3 regions of the Sulfurirhabdus autotrophica genome follow, and region 2 is predicted to be linked to each of the others. Evidence: riboswitches for the same ligand, from Rfam matches in the RefSeq annotation. Region 2 holds a riboswitch; each other region holds the start of a gene.

Region 1 (4,252 bases), on a different contig from region 2:
TTAAGCGACTGACCATGGCGGTGTAGTCATCCCCTTCAACTTCTGGGTCTGCTTGCCAATTGTCATCACTCAGAGTAAGTTCGTTAGTTTTGTTTACTGTATGTTCGTCAGCAATATTACTGATTTCCTGCAGGAGATTAAAATCTGGTTCGAGGGGGGTAGCAGGTAGCGCAATCTCCTCAAAATCCATGTGTGCTTCTGCATCGGATGATAAATCCAGCGCAAAATCGTCAGGTAAATCCAGTTCACTTGCGTTAAATTCTTCAGCTGCGGAAGCTTCTGCTGTGGTCTGCAATCCTGATTTAACCGCATCAGCATGGCATCTGACCAACGTAGAAAAAAAGGCATTACGCTCCTCTTCAGGCATGCCGGCTGTTTCCATACCATCCTGAAGGCGTTTCAATAATCCGGGTAATAAGCTGACAAGTTTTTTGCGATCCTCAGGAGCGGGTTTAGAGGTTACGCTCCAGACAAGGTTGTCCATTGTATCAATGGCATTGTTCCAGCGAACCCCATCTTCTCCCGTCTGAATGTAAGCCGATGTGAGGAGGGGTTTCCAATAGCCGGTCAGAAAGTTGCGAATGACCTCTGGTAAATGCTGAGCATGGATACGGCGACGCACTTCATCATGTGCCATGATTTTGGCAATCTCTTCTCTTTCCTGATGATGAATGACTTGGGCACTGCGACCAGTTAGTTCATCTGCCTGGTGTTTTTCAGCCGCAAGAAACTGCTCCAGTTCTTCTTCAACTTCGACAAAAATACCCACTTCATCTTCAAATTCATTCAGCACTTTTTGCACCAGGCTATCAACTAGCTTGTACAACCCCCCTTGATGGCCTTCCGCTTCATCCCAACCAATTGCTGCACCGGCCAGCGTGTCCAGAAACTTTCTTGCGGGATGGGATTTCTGCGAGAAGAAGGTTTTATCCATCATGGCTACTTTCAGCATGGGGATCTGCAAGCGGCCGATCAAAGCCTTGATGGCATCTGGGATATTCCGATCATCCAGAATGTAATCGAATAACATGGCCACGATGTCGAGCGTCATGGAATCAACATGCCCCAACGTATTCGCTACACTGGAAGACTTGATTTCCCGCAATACATTGGTTCGCCCACCAGTGAATGCGGCAGCATCCAGGGCGCCACCGTTAGAGACAAACCCTTCTATCTGACCGTGCTGGAGCTTGTTAAGTGCCTCCATTACGCCACTACCAATTTGTGCCGGGATACCTGCTATCCCGCCAGCGCTGCTACCTATAGCACTACCATTACCTGCAACCCCGCCCGTAAAACCACCGGCTACACCTGGCTGTGAAATGCCCATCCCTCCGCCACCCAATGTCAATAATTGTTGCAGGGTTGCAAATAGCTCGTTTCCACCGACGACAGGCTGACCAGCAGCAATGCCACCGGCAGGAAGAGTCATGCCGGATGCTGACGCTGAAGAAGCCTGTTTTTTCATTCCAACACGAATTTTTGGCAGGACGCCTTTTTCCACCAGATGCTGGTTTATTTCCTGATACATGTCTTTTAACTGGTCAGGCATATATTTATTGAACAGCCTTACCAGTAAGAGCTTAACTTTGACGTCGCAATTCCAGTCTTTAAGTGCTTCCATAAAGGCTGCACCAATGACTTCCGGTCCAATTGGGTTGTTATGGTTTGAAAGTTCCGGGTCATGTAACAAAATGCCGATACGTTTTTCTATGCCAAACAGCGCTTCAGCGCAGGTGCCGTGGATGTTGTTCGCAATGTTGATCGCAGCAAGGGATTCTTCCAGTTCGTCGGGATCTACCAAACTAAAATCAGATTCAAGGGACGCAGATGCTGAAAATGAGGCGTTTTTATCTTTGCGTGTTTCTTTGGCAAAGCTTTGGAGAAATTGCTGTTTAAATGCAGATTCAAGGATGGCACGCTTGTCACGGGCAAGCGTCATCGCTTCCATGTAAAGGTTGCGCATCTCGAATCCAGTATTGGTTTCGGAAAGCAAGAAAAACTCGTCGACAGCTTTTCCAAGCATGTCAGACAGGGCATTGACCAGTTTTGAGGCGGCCATATCCCGGCTATCGTTCAGAAATTGTGTGGTAGACGAGCTTGAAATACGTGATTTTTCAAACTTATTTATATGCACGACGTTCTGATTCGAAGCGGTTTTCATGATTCTGCTCCCAGCTTAGGTGAACTTTGTAATTATAGCGGATGGTTTGCTAAAAACTTAAGTCACCAATTGTTCCAATTCGATGCAATCCAAAGGGAGCGGGGGGTAACAAAGTGCCAGTGGCGATCCGGTATGCTTGAAGAGAATTGAAGGTGTTACCGTGCCGAAAGAGTATAGTCGAGAAATCACTCATTCAACCACCTAGCAATTCCGCTATCGTAGGACTTTTATCATCCCTTAGACCGGAAACTTTGCGTCCCCACCTTTCGATGGGTTTGCCCTGTTTAGGTATTACAACCTTCAGATAACTGACGGTTAAACGTAACGGATTTTTGTTACGTTATAGTTACCCTATCACAGAATTAAAGTCTATGCAATGGCGATTATGGTCTAAATAAGGGGTGTCAATGATGAATCTTTTTTAACCTTTAATGGATAAAAACTAAAGGTTAAATTCTGCGGGAGAGTATGGCTGATATTTCGGTATCCTCAAGCACAATTGGGTTGGTTTTCATGCTGCTGCCACGGCTATTCTTAACTATGTGCGGGAAATCACTTTCATTGATGCCGTAGTTGCTTAAACGAGGAAGGCATAGTTGTTCAGTCCAATCGTCAAGTAATTTTACCAGGTCTATGAGCGCGCTGGCGTTGTTCATCTCATTTTCAGTTTTTCCTGAGAGCAGCCGACCGATTTCAGCATACTTGAAGAGTGCCGGGTTGGCTGGCTCGCGTTGGGTCATGGCGATAATGTTGATCTCGGTAGCGGTCGCAACCAGTGTGCCGCATACCACACCGTGGGGGATGGGGAAAAATGCACCAAGCGGAGAAGCCAGTCCGTGGACTGACCCTAGTCCCACCTGCGCTAGAGTAATGCCTGAAAGCATTGCAGCGTACGCCATTCGTTCTCGCCCATTGCTGTCTTCCGGGTTATGAAACCAGGGAAGCAGGCCATCGCGAACAGCATTCAGACCGCTTAATGCCAGCGCATCAGTAAAGTGGTTAGCTTTGCTTGAAACATAAGATTCCAGCAGCTGAGTGAAAGCATCCATTCCGTTCGCTGCTATCAGTTCGGGTGGGCAGCTGGAGAGTAGATCCGGATCAACCACGGCATACTGTGGTACCAATAGTTCGTCGCGAAAGGATTTTTTGAAACCCGTACTGCCTTGAATGCTGAGTACCGCATTTTTAGTGGCCTCTGAGCCTGTCCCGGCAGTGGTCGGAACAGCAATAAACGGCGTAGAGGGGCCATTGTAAGGCAGTTCTGGCCCAACCCCTTCCAGATGATCCATCACTGAGCTGCCAGGGATAAGCAAGCCGGCAATCGCTTTGGCAGCATCCAGTACACTGCCGCCACCTATGCCGAGTACCACATCAATATTCACGTTCTTGAAACGGGCTACGGCATCATCCACCAATTGGGGGGAAGGTTCACCAGAAACCGTCAGCGAATCCCATGTGAAATTCTGTTGTTTCAGATTCTCACTTAACCATGTCCAATGGGGCGTTTCTCGGAAAGAGCGATCTCCAGTAACGATCAATACATGCTTGCCAAAATCGCCGAGCAAAGCAGGGATTTTTTTGAAACAGCCTGAACCAAATTCTATCCGTGGCAGTCGTGAAATAGAGAACGCGGGATTGGTCATTGATTTTCCTTTGAAGGAAGCAGCCCAAGGTAAGTGATCCCTTGTCGTGGTTCTGCCATCCAGTCGGTTACTGTGTCACGCCATTTCAGATAATGGGGTGTCAGCTTATGAGCTGCGGCACCATTGGCAGTTTCATACGCTTCATACAGTACAAAGCGTGCGAGTTCTTCCGGTAATTGCAATACATCAAACCGCAGGTTTTCAGGTTCTTTAATCGAAGCCAGGTGATTTTCTTGCGTGGCAGCGATAAATTCTTCAAGGTGAGCCATTTTGACATGGATGTGAACTATCGTGACATGCATATATTTTTTCCTCAAACTGCGATCGGTTGTATGCAGTATTTTGTTTCTGTTGCGAATTAGAAAGCCAGTAAAAGCGCTGATTTGACTCGCTGTGGTGTATCAGCAGACAATGCAAAATAATGGCGATAGCCTGATTTATATCA
Region 2 (4,252 bases):
ATTGGACAGTCTCAGCTTACAGTTGATGTAATAGGCACAACTAAGGGCGTAAGCTTTACTTTTTATAATAAAGTAGGATCGAAATCATCCATTACCGATGTTTATTTCGATGCCGGTACTTCTTCTCTAAGTGGCTCTCCTTTACCAACGATCACTGATAGCGACGTTGGTAATCAGACTAATGTAGTGTTTTCGTTAGATGCTAATCCAGCAAATTTGCCTGGTGCCAATAATATCACCCCACCTTTTAATGCTTCGACGTCCACTGCTTTTACGTCTGGAGCAAATGCTGGTAATGGCGGAACAACGAGTCATGGTGTGAACGCAGCTTCTGAATGGCTGACTTTAGACTATGCATTAAAAAGTGGCAAAACACTTAATGATGTTCTGTTAGATCTAAGTAACGGTAATCTACGTCTTGGTATTCACGTAACTGGGTTTCAGGATGGCAACAGTGCTAGCTTCGTTAATAACCCAGGGCTTCCTCCACAAGTGGTTCCTGTACCAGCAGCTGCTTGGTTGCTTGGTTCTGGCTTGATTGGTTTGGTGGGCTTGGCTAGAAGAAGAGTCATTCAGTAATTACCCTTTAATTTCAGGTTTGTTCATTAGAATCATATTGATAGTGTTTTGGTAGGATAGTTACTTTATTGTAGTACGATAGTTTGTGTTGAGTCCCTGTTAGTAAAAAGGACTCACTGTAATTAGAAGTATAAATCTTAATATGGATGGAGAGATCGAATGAAACGTACAGCGAAACTTGTGGTTTGCTTAGGGTTGGCTTGGGGAATGAATGCTCAAGCTGCTTCTGTTACTTACTACCTCGACCAGTCCAATGCATTGTTGGATGGAATTGGTTATGTAAAAGTTACCGTCTCTGATTCAACGACTAATGCTGGAGATATTGATTTTAAGGTGGAAACTACTTCTGCTTTTAGTACTTCTCCGATTGGTATTGGAACCAATTTTGGTCTCCAGGCGTTTGGCTTCAATCCAACAATGGCGCTTTCCAGTTCAAATATTTACAATCTAAACACTTCCTGGTCTGTTGGGTCAGGTAACCTGGATGGTTTTGGCTCATTTTCAGTTGCAGAAACAGGAACTGGTAATTCTCGTCTGGATCCATTGACCTTCTCCATCAATATTGCTGGGGATAGTATTAGTAGTTATGCAAATCCTTCAACTGGTACAGCTGGAAGCTGGTTTGGTTCTACTAATCCTTTTTTCGCTGCCCATGTGGCTGGGTTTACCTCTAATCTGAGTGATGCTAATGGAATGGTAACCAGCGCATATTTTGCTGGTAGCACAACCACTCTTCCACCTAATTTGGTACCCGTCCCTGCTGCTGCGTGGCTGCTAGGATCTGGCCTGATTGGTTTGGTAGGGTTGGCAAGAAGAAAAGCAGTTCAGTAACACCTCGTTGCTAATTAGTGAAATAAAAAGCCGCAATAGCGGCTTTTTTATTGTGTAATGCATCAATTTACTAAAATGTTGCAGAGTGGCAGGGTATGAGGGTGCTGTGAATATAATAGCAATAAAATTACAAATCATTAATCCCACAAAGAATTATTTTCTGAGATACTTCTTCCAAGCAATTTTGTAAACAGTGATAATTTTTTTAAACCGCTGGGTTATCTGACCCAGACAGTAGTCATTGTCTAACGAAACTGCAGATTGTCCTGAAAAAGGCAAACCACCCGAAAGGGTGGGGCGCAAAGTTACCGGTCTAACGGGGTTTTCCCCCACGACAGCGGGACTGCCAGGCCAGGTGTGTACAGTAAGTTATTTGCACTGTTCCGCTCAATTTAGATGTTTCAGCCACTGCGTATACGTTGCTGGCTGTTGAGCGTTCTATTGGCTAAGCATTCCCCATGTCACAGGTTTCAAGATGGAACCTGATTTAATGAGGAGTTGCAAATGAGCCAGTCCAAGCAGTATCTACACGTTTTCCCCCATAATTTGTTGTTCACGTTGCTAGCGGGAGCAGGTCTCTGCCTGGCTGCCAATCCTGTGTCTGCTATAGAACCTGGTGCCGACTGGGTAAAGGGCAGAATTCTTGTTCAACCCCGTGCAGGCCTTGATGCCGCTGAATTTGAAAAGGTGCTGAAGCCACACGGCGGTCACGCATTGAGAAAAATTAAAGGGGTCAATGTTCAAATTGTTGAACTTCCCGGTAATGCGTCAGAAAAGGCTGTGCTAAACAGTTTGAGAAAACATAAGAATATCAAATTCGCTGAGCTGGATTACATTCTTCATGCAGAAAAAACGTCAAATGACCCCTATACGCCAAATGAGTGGCACTTGAATAAAATGCAGGCAGGCAGTGCGTGGGACATCAGTCTGGGAAACGGAATTACAGTAGCCATATTGGATACCGGTGTTGATGCGACCCATCCTGATTTGGCAGGACAGCTCGTTCCTGGCTGGAACATGTATGACAATAATGCAGATACAGCTGACGTCTATGGGCACGGAACGATGGTAGCCGGGGTAGTAGGTGCTGCCAGTGATAATGCGATTGGTGTGAGTTCTTTTGCCTGGCAGGCTAAGATAATGCCAGTACGCATTAGTGGCACAGATGGCATGGCCAGCATCAGTACAATAGCCAACGGTCTGATTTGGGCTGCTGATCATGGGGCGCGGGTTGCCAATATCAGCTATGCCGTGTCAGGTTACGCTACGGTCCAGAATGCCGCTCAATATATGAAAAACAAGGGCGGGGTGACAGTTGTTTCAGCGGGTAATAGTGGTGCTCTGGACAGCTCTCTTGCTGACGACACAATGATTTCCGTTTCTGCAACGGATAGTAATGATGTGAAAACCAGTTGGTCTACCTATGGCCCATTTGTGGATGTTTCCGCACCGGGTGCAGGTATCTGGACTACAACCCGAGGTGGCGGATATAGTGCCGTTTCAGGTACTTCATTCTCCAGTCCTGCCACAGCGGGTACCGTTACGTTGATGTTGGCAGCTAACCCGCAACTTAGCCCTGTGGATGTGGAAAACCTGCTGAAAACCACTGCGGTTGATCTTGGCACTGCCGGGTGGGACCAGAACTATGGATATGGCAGGGTGAATACTTTTGCTGCGGTGCAGGCTGCTGCTCTATCAGTGTCGAGAGACTTGAGCGCGCCAGTGGTAGCAATCGGTTCTCCAGGAAATAATGCGACCGTATCAGGGTGGGTTTCTGTTGATGCCTCTGCATCGGATAATGTGGGGGTGACGCATGTTGATCTGCTAGCTAATGGTGTTTTGGTTGCTAGTGATAACGCTTCGCCATATGCATTCTCATGGGATTCAACAAAGGTATCGGATGGTGAGGCGCAATTGGTGGCTTATGCTTATGACGCAGCAGGTAATTACAGCGCTTCACCCGTTGTAATGGTGAATGTTAAAAACGCTGTTGATATTACACCTCCTACTGTGACTATTTCCAGTCCGATAAATGGCAGCAAAATTGCGACGAAGGTTTTGATATTAGCCGAAGCAAAAGATAATGTTGCTGTTGCCAATACCAGCCTTTACATAGATGGATTGCTCGCAACGACTGTCACTGGAGGCACTCTTTCCTATAATTGGAACATGCGCAGAGTGAGTTCCGGTACCCATGTAATCAGTGTTAAGGCTGTGGATACCAGCGGTAATGCGGCAACAAGTTCCATACAGGTTATTAAATAAGCTGAAGGGGTAAAAAGCCAAAAGGGCCAGGTTAACGACCTGGCCCTTTTTTTTTCGCTCAATTTCTCACTGGATGCCGATCATTCAAATCTGGGTGATTCTGTCGGTCTAGAGTTTCCTCCTAAAATGGCTGAGAAATTGAATTTGAGTCATCTTCATATCTATTGAAAAGCAAGGCAGATAAACGCGATAAATGCAGAATCAGGATGCAAGTCTGAACAATCGTAAAACGGGTGACGCAATTGGTATGGTTCGCCGCCTGTATGGGATAATGATATGATAATCAGAAGGAAATAAATTTGATGATTAATTCGGAGATGGCATGTCGGATCCTATACTGATTGCAAAAGGAAACAAGGAAGTTTTTCTGCTGCCAAAAATGGCGAATCGACACGGCTTGATTGCAGGTGCAACTGGTACGGGAAAAACGGTTACGCTTCAAGTGCTAGCTGAAAATTTCAGTCGCATGGGCGTGCCAGTATTTATGTCTGATGTAAAAGGTGATCTTTCTGGTATTAGTCAACCAGGTAAAACCCACCCAAAAATCACAGAGCGTGTTGAAAAAATGAGCCTCACT
Region 3 (4,252 bases), on a different contig from region 2:
CTTTACTTATTTGGGGCTGCTTTTTCTCATTATGATCATGGGTATTGTTGCTGCTACGGCAGGAAACGTCTGGCATTTAGCCCAGAAGCGAGAAAAAGAGCATGAATTGATTTTTGTTGGTAATCAGTTTCGACAAGCAATTGGTTTTTATTTTGAAAAAACACCGGGTTCAGCCAGTTCAAAAAAACAATACCCCAAAACACTGGATTCGTTGTTACAGGATAATCGCAATGTATTCACGCAGCGATATCTCAGAAAAATATATTGGGATCCACTCACTAAAAGCAAAGAGTGGGGGTTGGTTGAAAGTCCCGATGGCGGCATTATGGGCGTATACAGTCTGTCGGAAGATGTCCCGTTAAAACAGAATAATTTTAAGATGGCGGATCAGGATCTGGAAGGGAAAAGCAAATATACAGAATGGAAATTTATCTACGTGCCTAAGCAATCCAGTAATGCCGCAGACGCTATAAACAATAGCGGTCAGCAAGCTAATTCAGCAACTGCAAAGCCCGTATTCAATCGCAATCAGAATCAAACGACAATTCCTCAAGGTGGCTTCAATAATCACAATTAAGTAAAAAACACAAATCCATGACTTCATATGCTGGCTTGTTGCCTGTTATTTTGGTTTCATAATAACGTCATAAATTTAGTTCATTATGACGTATTCCTAAAAATAAAAGAATGAAGTGGGGGAGTATGCCTAAAGCGCCTGAGCTAAATGCAGAAGAGCGAGAGCGGCTGTTTCGCATAATCGAAGCAACGTTAAAAATCCGCAAGCGACATCATTTTTATTCATTGGTGCAAATGGAATTGCAGGGACTATTGCCCCATGAAATTCTCATATGCGGGCTAAGTGACATAGATGGCAGGGGACTCGGCATGCATTCTTTTTCTTCTGTTCAAGATTTTACTGCGGAGCATTTTGATCGCGTCACGCATCCAGAAGAGGGCATCATTTCCCATATCATTGGTTTGTGGCAAAAATCAGGGCATCCTTGCTTGTTTGAACAAAGGCGCGAAGCCTCTTTCCCTGTTGATCGAAGGCTCCTGGGTAAAGATAGTATTTTGCAGGATTCCGGGTTAAAAAATATTGCTGCACATGGCGTCACCCACACCAATGGTGCCGTTCTCGGTTTTTTCAGTTTTTCCCGTGTTTCTGAACCGCTAGGCATGCGGCATCATTACCTGCTTGAAATACTGGTTCCTCATCTGTATACAGCGCTGATACGTGTGCTAAGCAAGGAAACTGCCAGCGCAAAAAAAATCCCCATGGGGAAAACAAATCTGACTGCGCGTGAAAAAGAAGTACTTAAGCACCTGAATGAAGGGCTTTCAAATAGTGCGATTGCAGAGAAGCTACAGGTTAGTCCGCTTACTGTTAAAAACCACGTGCAAAAAATCCTCTACAAATTACAAGCCAATAATCGAGCACACGCAATTACGCTGGCAATGCGGTGTGGGTTACTTCAATAATCACCGTCAAAGATTTGTTATCTATGAAAGTTATCTTTCACGTCATTTATTCATGCAGGCTGAGCTTATTAAGTCTCTTGTATTAAACACATCATACAAAAAAATCGGATATTGAGAATCAATTTCAATCGGTTAATGTAACCTATCTATATATTTTTAAAAGTATTTATCGTAATTCGTATAGTCCGATCGGTCTATGAAATCAGTTAAAAATCCTGCACGAACTGTAATAGTCGTTCTGTAAATTGTTGAACACCGAAACAAGAAACTGCGTGTATCGGAAAAAGTTAAAGCCACCCCTGTCGTGAGGCAGGTTCGGAAAGCTTCGGGTCTCAAGCAATGAAGAGATAGCCGGGTTGCCTTATGGAAAGAGGCAATCCGGCATTTTTATTTCCGGTTGTTCAGGTGGCATGAAAGCACCCAGTTCTTTCCCTGACGAGGTGTTTTCTTTTTAACTTAATTTTTTAAAAGGTCTCCAAAATGAAAATGAAATTATTAGTTGCTGCAACCATGTTTGCTGTAGCCGGTCAGGCTGCTGCTGCAATTGCTCCTGGTTCTTCCGGTAATGGCGAACTGTTCCTGTCGGTTTATGATTCCGTTGCGCTAACATCTTATACCCGTGATCTGGGTATCGACATGAATACCTTTAACGCAAGTGGTTCTAATGCTGGATATTCTTTGTCTTTTGCTGGTGACTCACTGCTGGCTTCCGCTTTTGGATCGTTAGCTACAAACAGCAACCTGCTGTGGAACGTGGCTGCGCTTGATAGTACTGTTAATCCAGGAAATTCATTTGTAGGTATGCAATTCCTTAGTACAACTAATGCGTCCTTGGCTACCGTCAAAACTCAAACCAATACTAACCTGGCTGGTTTTGCTACAGTTGATGGTTATGTAAACGCCGTTAACGCGGGTGCTACCGACTTTGTAACTAACAATTCCAGTACAGCTGCTTCTGCTGATGGCTCATCCTATTTCGGAAATAGCTTCGGTAATAATTGGAATAAGAAGGCAGTATTTGATAGCACTGCTGCAGTAGGTAGTAGTTTGAATTTCTTTGCGTTGACACCAAGTGACAACAGTGGATTACATAAGGCTACTGTTACCCAGTTTGGTAACGCAGATGGCGCCGCTACCTGGACATTGGCCAGCAACGGTACCCTGAGTTACGTTTCTCCTGCTCCTTCTGCTGTTCCAGTACCTGCAGCTGTGTGGCTATTGGGTTCGGGTCTGATCGGCATGGTTGGTGTAGCTCGCCGCAAAGTTAAGTAATAGGCATCGTATGACAGGTGACTTATTGTGGGTCACCTGAATAATATAACCGTCACTTAGTCTAAATTATTCAAAGGATTTATCATGAAACTGAACAAAATTGCTGCCGCTTGTGGTTTGGCTGTTGCTACGCTAGCAACTCAGGCTTTTGCCCATGGTCCTGCTGTTACCCCTGATCTGCAAGTATTTATTTCCGGTTCTTCTGCCCTGCAAGGCACACTGGGCAAGATTGCCGAAGGTATGATGACTGCCGGCACGATCGATGTATATTACGACAATGCTACCGGTGGTAAGGATTATCGCGCCTATTTTGGTACTGTGTCCGGTACTGGCACAGCGCTGGATGGCAAGAAAGTATTAATGCATAACCGTGCTGCGGGCGGTTCTTTCCAGGGTGTTGGCCCCGTTGCTCGTGCTCAGTTAATTGACCGTATGAAAATTGAAGCAGCTACTTGTGCTTCTACAGGTGCGGCTTACCCATCTGCTACTTTCAAATGTACCAGCACTGTGAAAGCGGTGCCTGATGCGGGTGTTTCCGATGTGGAGCCAGCTTTGTTTGTTTATCCTAACCTTCCAGCTGGCGAAACCGCTCTTAGCACTACTGAACTGGGCCATATAAGCCCAGCCAGCCAGAACGCTGTGGTATTTGGTATTGCTGTGAGCGATAACGTATCTGTTACTAACTTGAGCCGTTCACAGATAACCAGTTTGTTGACAGGCAACTATGCAGACTGGAGTTTAGTTGACCCAGCCTTGTCTGGTCCTGTAATGGTTGAACGTCGTGGTGCCGGTTCCGGCACACAAGCATCTGCTAATGCTTATTTCGGTGGATTGCCTTGTTCCGCAAATGGTGTGCCTTTGGCTGCTGGTTCAGTTGCTGCAACCCCAACCACATTAATCACTGGCTATACCGTCGTTGAAAATTCCTCTACCGGTGGTGTGAAAGCTGGCTTGAATACCTCTTTCACCGTTGGCAACAAGGCGATTGGTTTGGTTTCTACTGAGAACACCCCTGTAGCAGGTACAGATCACTGGCACTTTGTTTCAATCGATGGTATCCCTGCAACGGTTGCCAATGCTGTTGCTGGCAAGTATGACTACTTTGTTGAACAGTCTATCCAGTGGCGTAATGCAACTGTTGCCGGTGTAGCTGCTCCTTCTGGCAATATGGCGACCTTCCTTGATCAATTCAAGACACGTTCAGGCGAACCAACCATTTTGGCTACATTGCCAGGCGTTGCTGCTCTGCCAACCAACTATGATCCTTCGCTGTACCCAGTTGGTCAGGTCATGAAAGGTACTAAACTGAACAACACTTGCCAACCAACCCAGTTGTTCTACTAAGTTGTTTCTTAAGTAGTGTCATGCAAGTACGGTAAAGCAATGCAATGTTGTTTTGCCGTACAACCCACCAAACCATTCTTCATTTTCTGAGAATGGTTTGGTTATTTATCCGTCTCTGATGAAGGGGTGGATAAATAACCAAAAGTAGTGATAAAAA

The links. A riboswitch is a leader RNA that binds a small molecule or an ion and turns the genes downstream of it on or off. The one in region 2 is predicted to bind cyclic di-GMP.
Region 1: another riboswitch for cyclic di-GMP. It lies ahead of EDC63_RS18005 (DUF1631 domain-containing protein); the one in region 2 lies ahead of EDC63_RS05615 (S8 family serine peptidase).
Region 3: another riboswitch for cyclic di-GMP. It lies ahead of EDC63_RS04495 (VPLPA-CTERM sorting domain-containing protein); the one in region 2 lies ahead of EDC63_RS05615 (S8 family serine peptidase).

What each region holds. Positions count from the first base shown of each region.
Region 1 covers NZ_SMCO01000037.1:95-4,346, reverse strand. Annotated here, with positions in the region: gene EDC63_RS18005 (DUF1631 domain-containing protein) at 1-2,164, opposite strand, end outside; cyclic di-GMP riboswitch class I at 2,365-2,454, opposite strand; gene EDC63_RS18000 (iron-containing alcohol dehydrogenase) at 2,614-3,807, opposite strand; gene EDC63_RS17995 (antibiotic biosynthesis monooxygenase) at 3,804-4,109, opposite strand.
Region 2 covers NZ_SMCO01000003.1:62,821-67,072, reverse strand. Annotated here, with positions in the region: gene EDC63_RS18735 (VPLPA-CTERM sorting domain-containing protein) at 1-579, shown strand, start outside; gene EDC63_RS05620 (VPLPA-CTERM sorting domain-containing protein) at 739-1,410, shown strand; cyclic di-GMP riboswitch class I at 1,675-1,761, shown strand; gene EDC63_RS05615 (S8 family serine peptidase) at 1,915-3,675, shown strand; gene EDC63_RS05610 (helicase HerA-like C-terminal domain-containing protein) at 3,998-4,252, shown strand, end outside.
Region 3 covers NZ_SMCO01000002.1:59,331-63,582, reverse strand. Annotated here, with positions in the region: gene EDC63_RS04505 (type II secretion system protein) at 1-577, shown strand, start outside; gene epsA (XrtB/PEP-CTERM-associated transcriptional regulator EpsA) at 688-1,479, shown strand; cyclic di-GMP riboswitch class I at 1,762-1,843, shown strand; gene EDC63_RS04495 (VPLPA-CTERM sorting domain-containing protein) at 1,960-2,751, shown strand; gene EDC63_RS04490 (type 2 periplasmic-binding domain-containing protein) at 2,836-4,095, shown strand.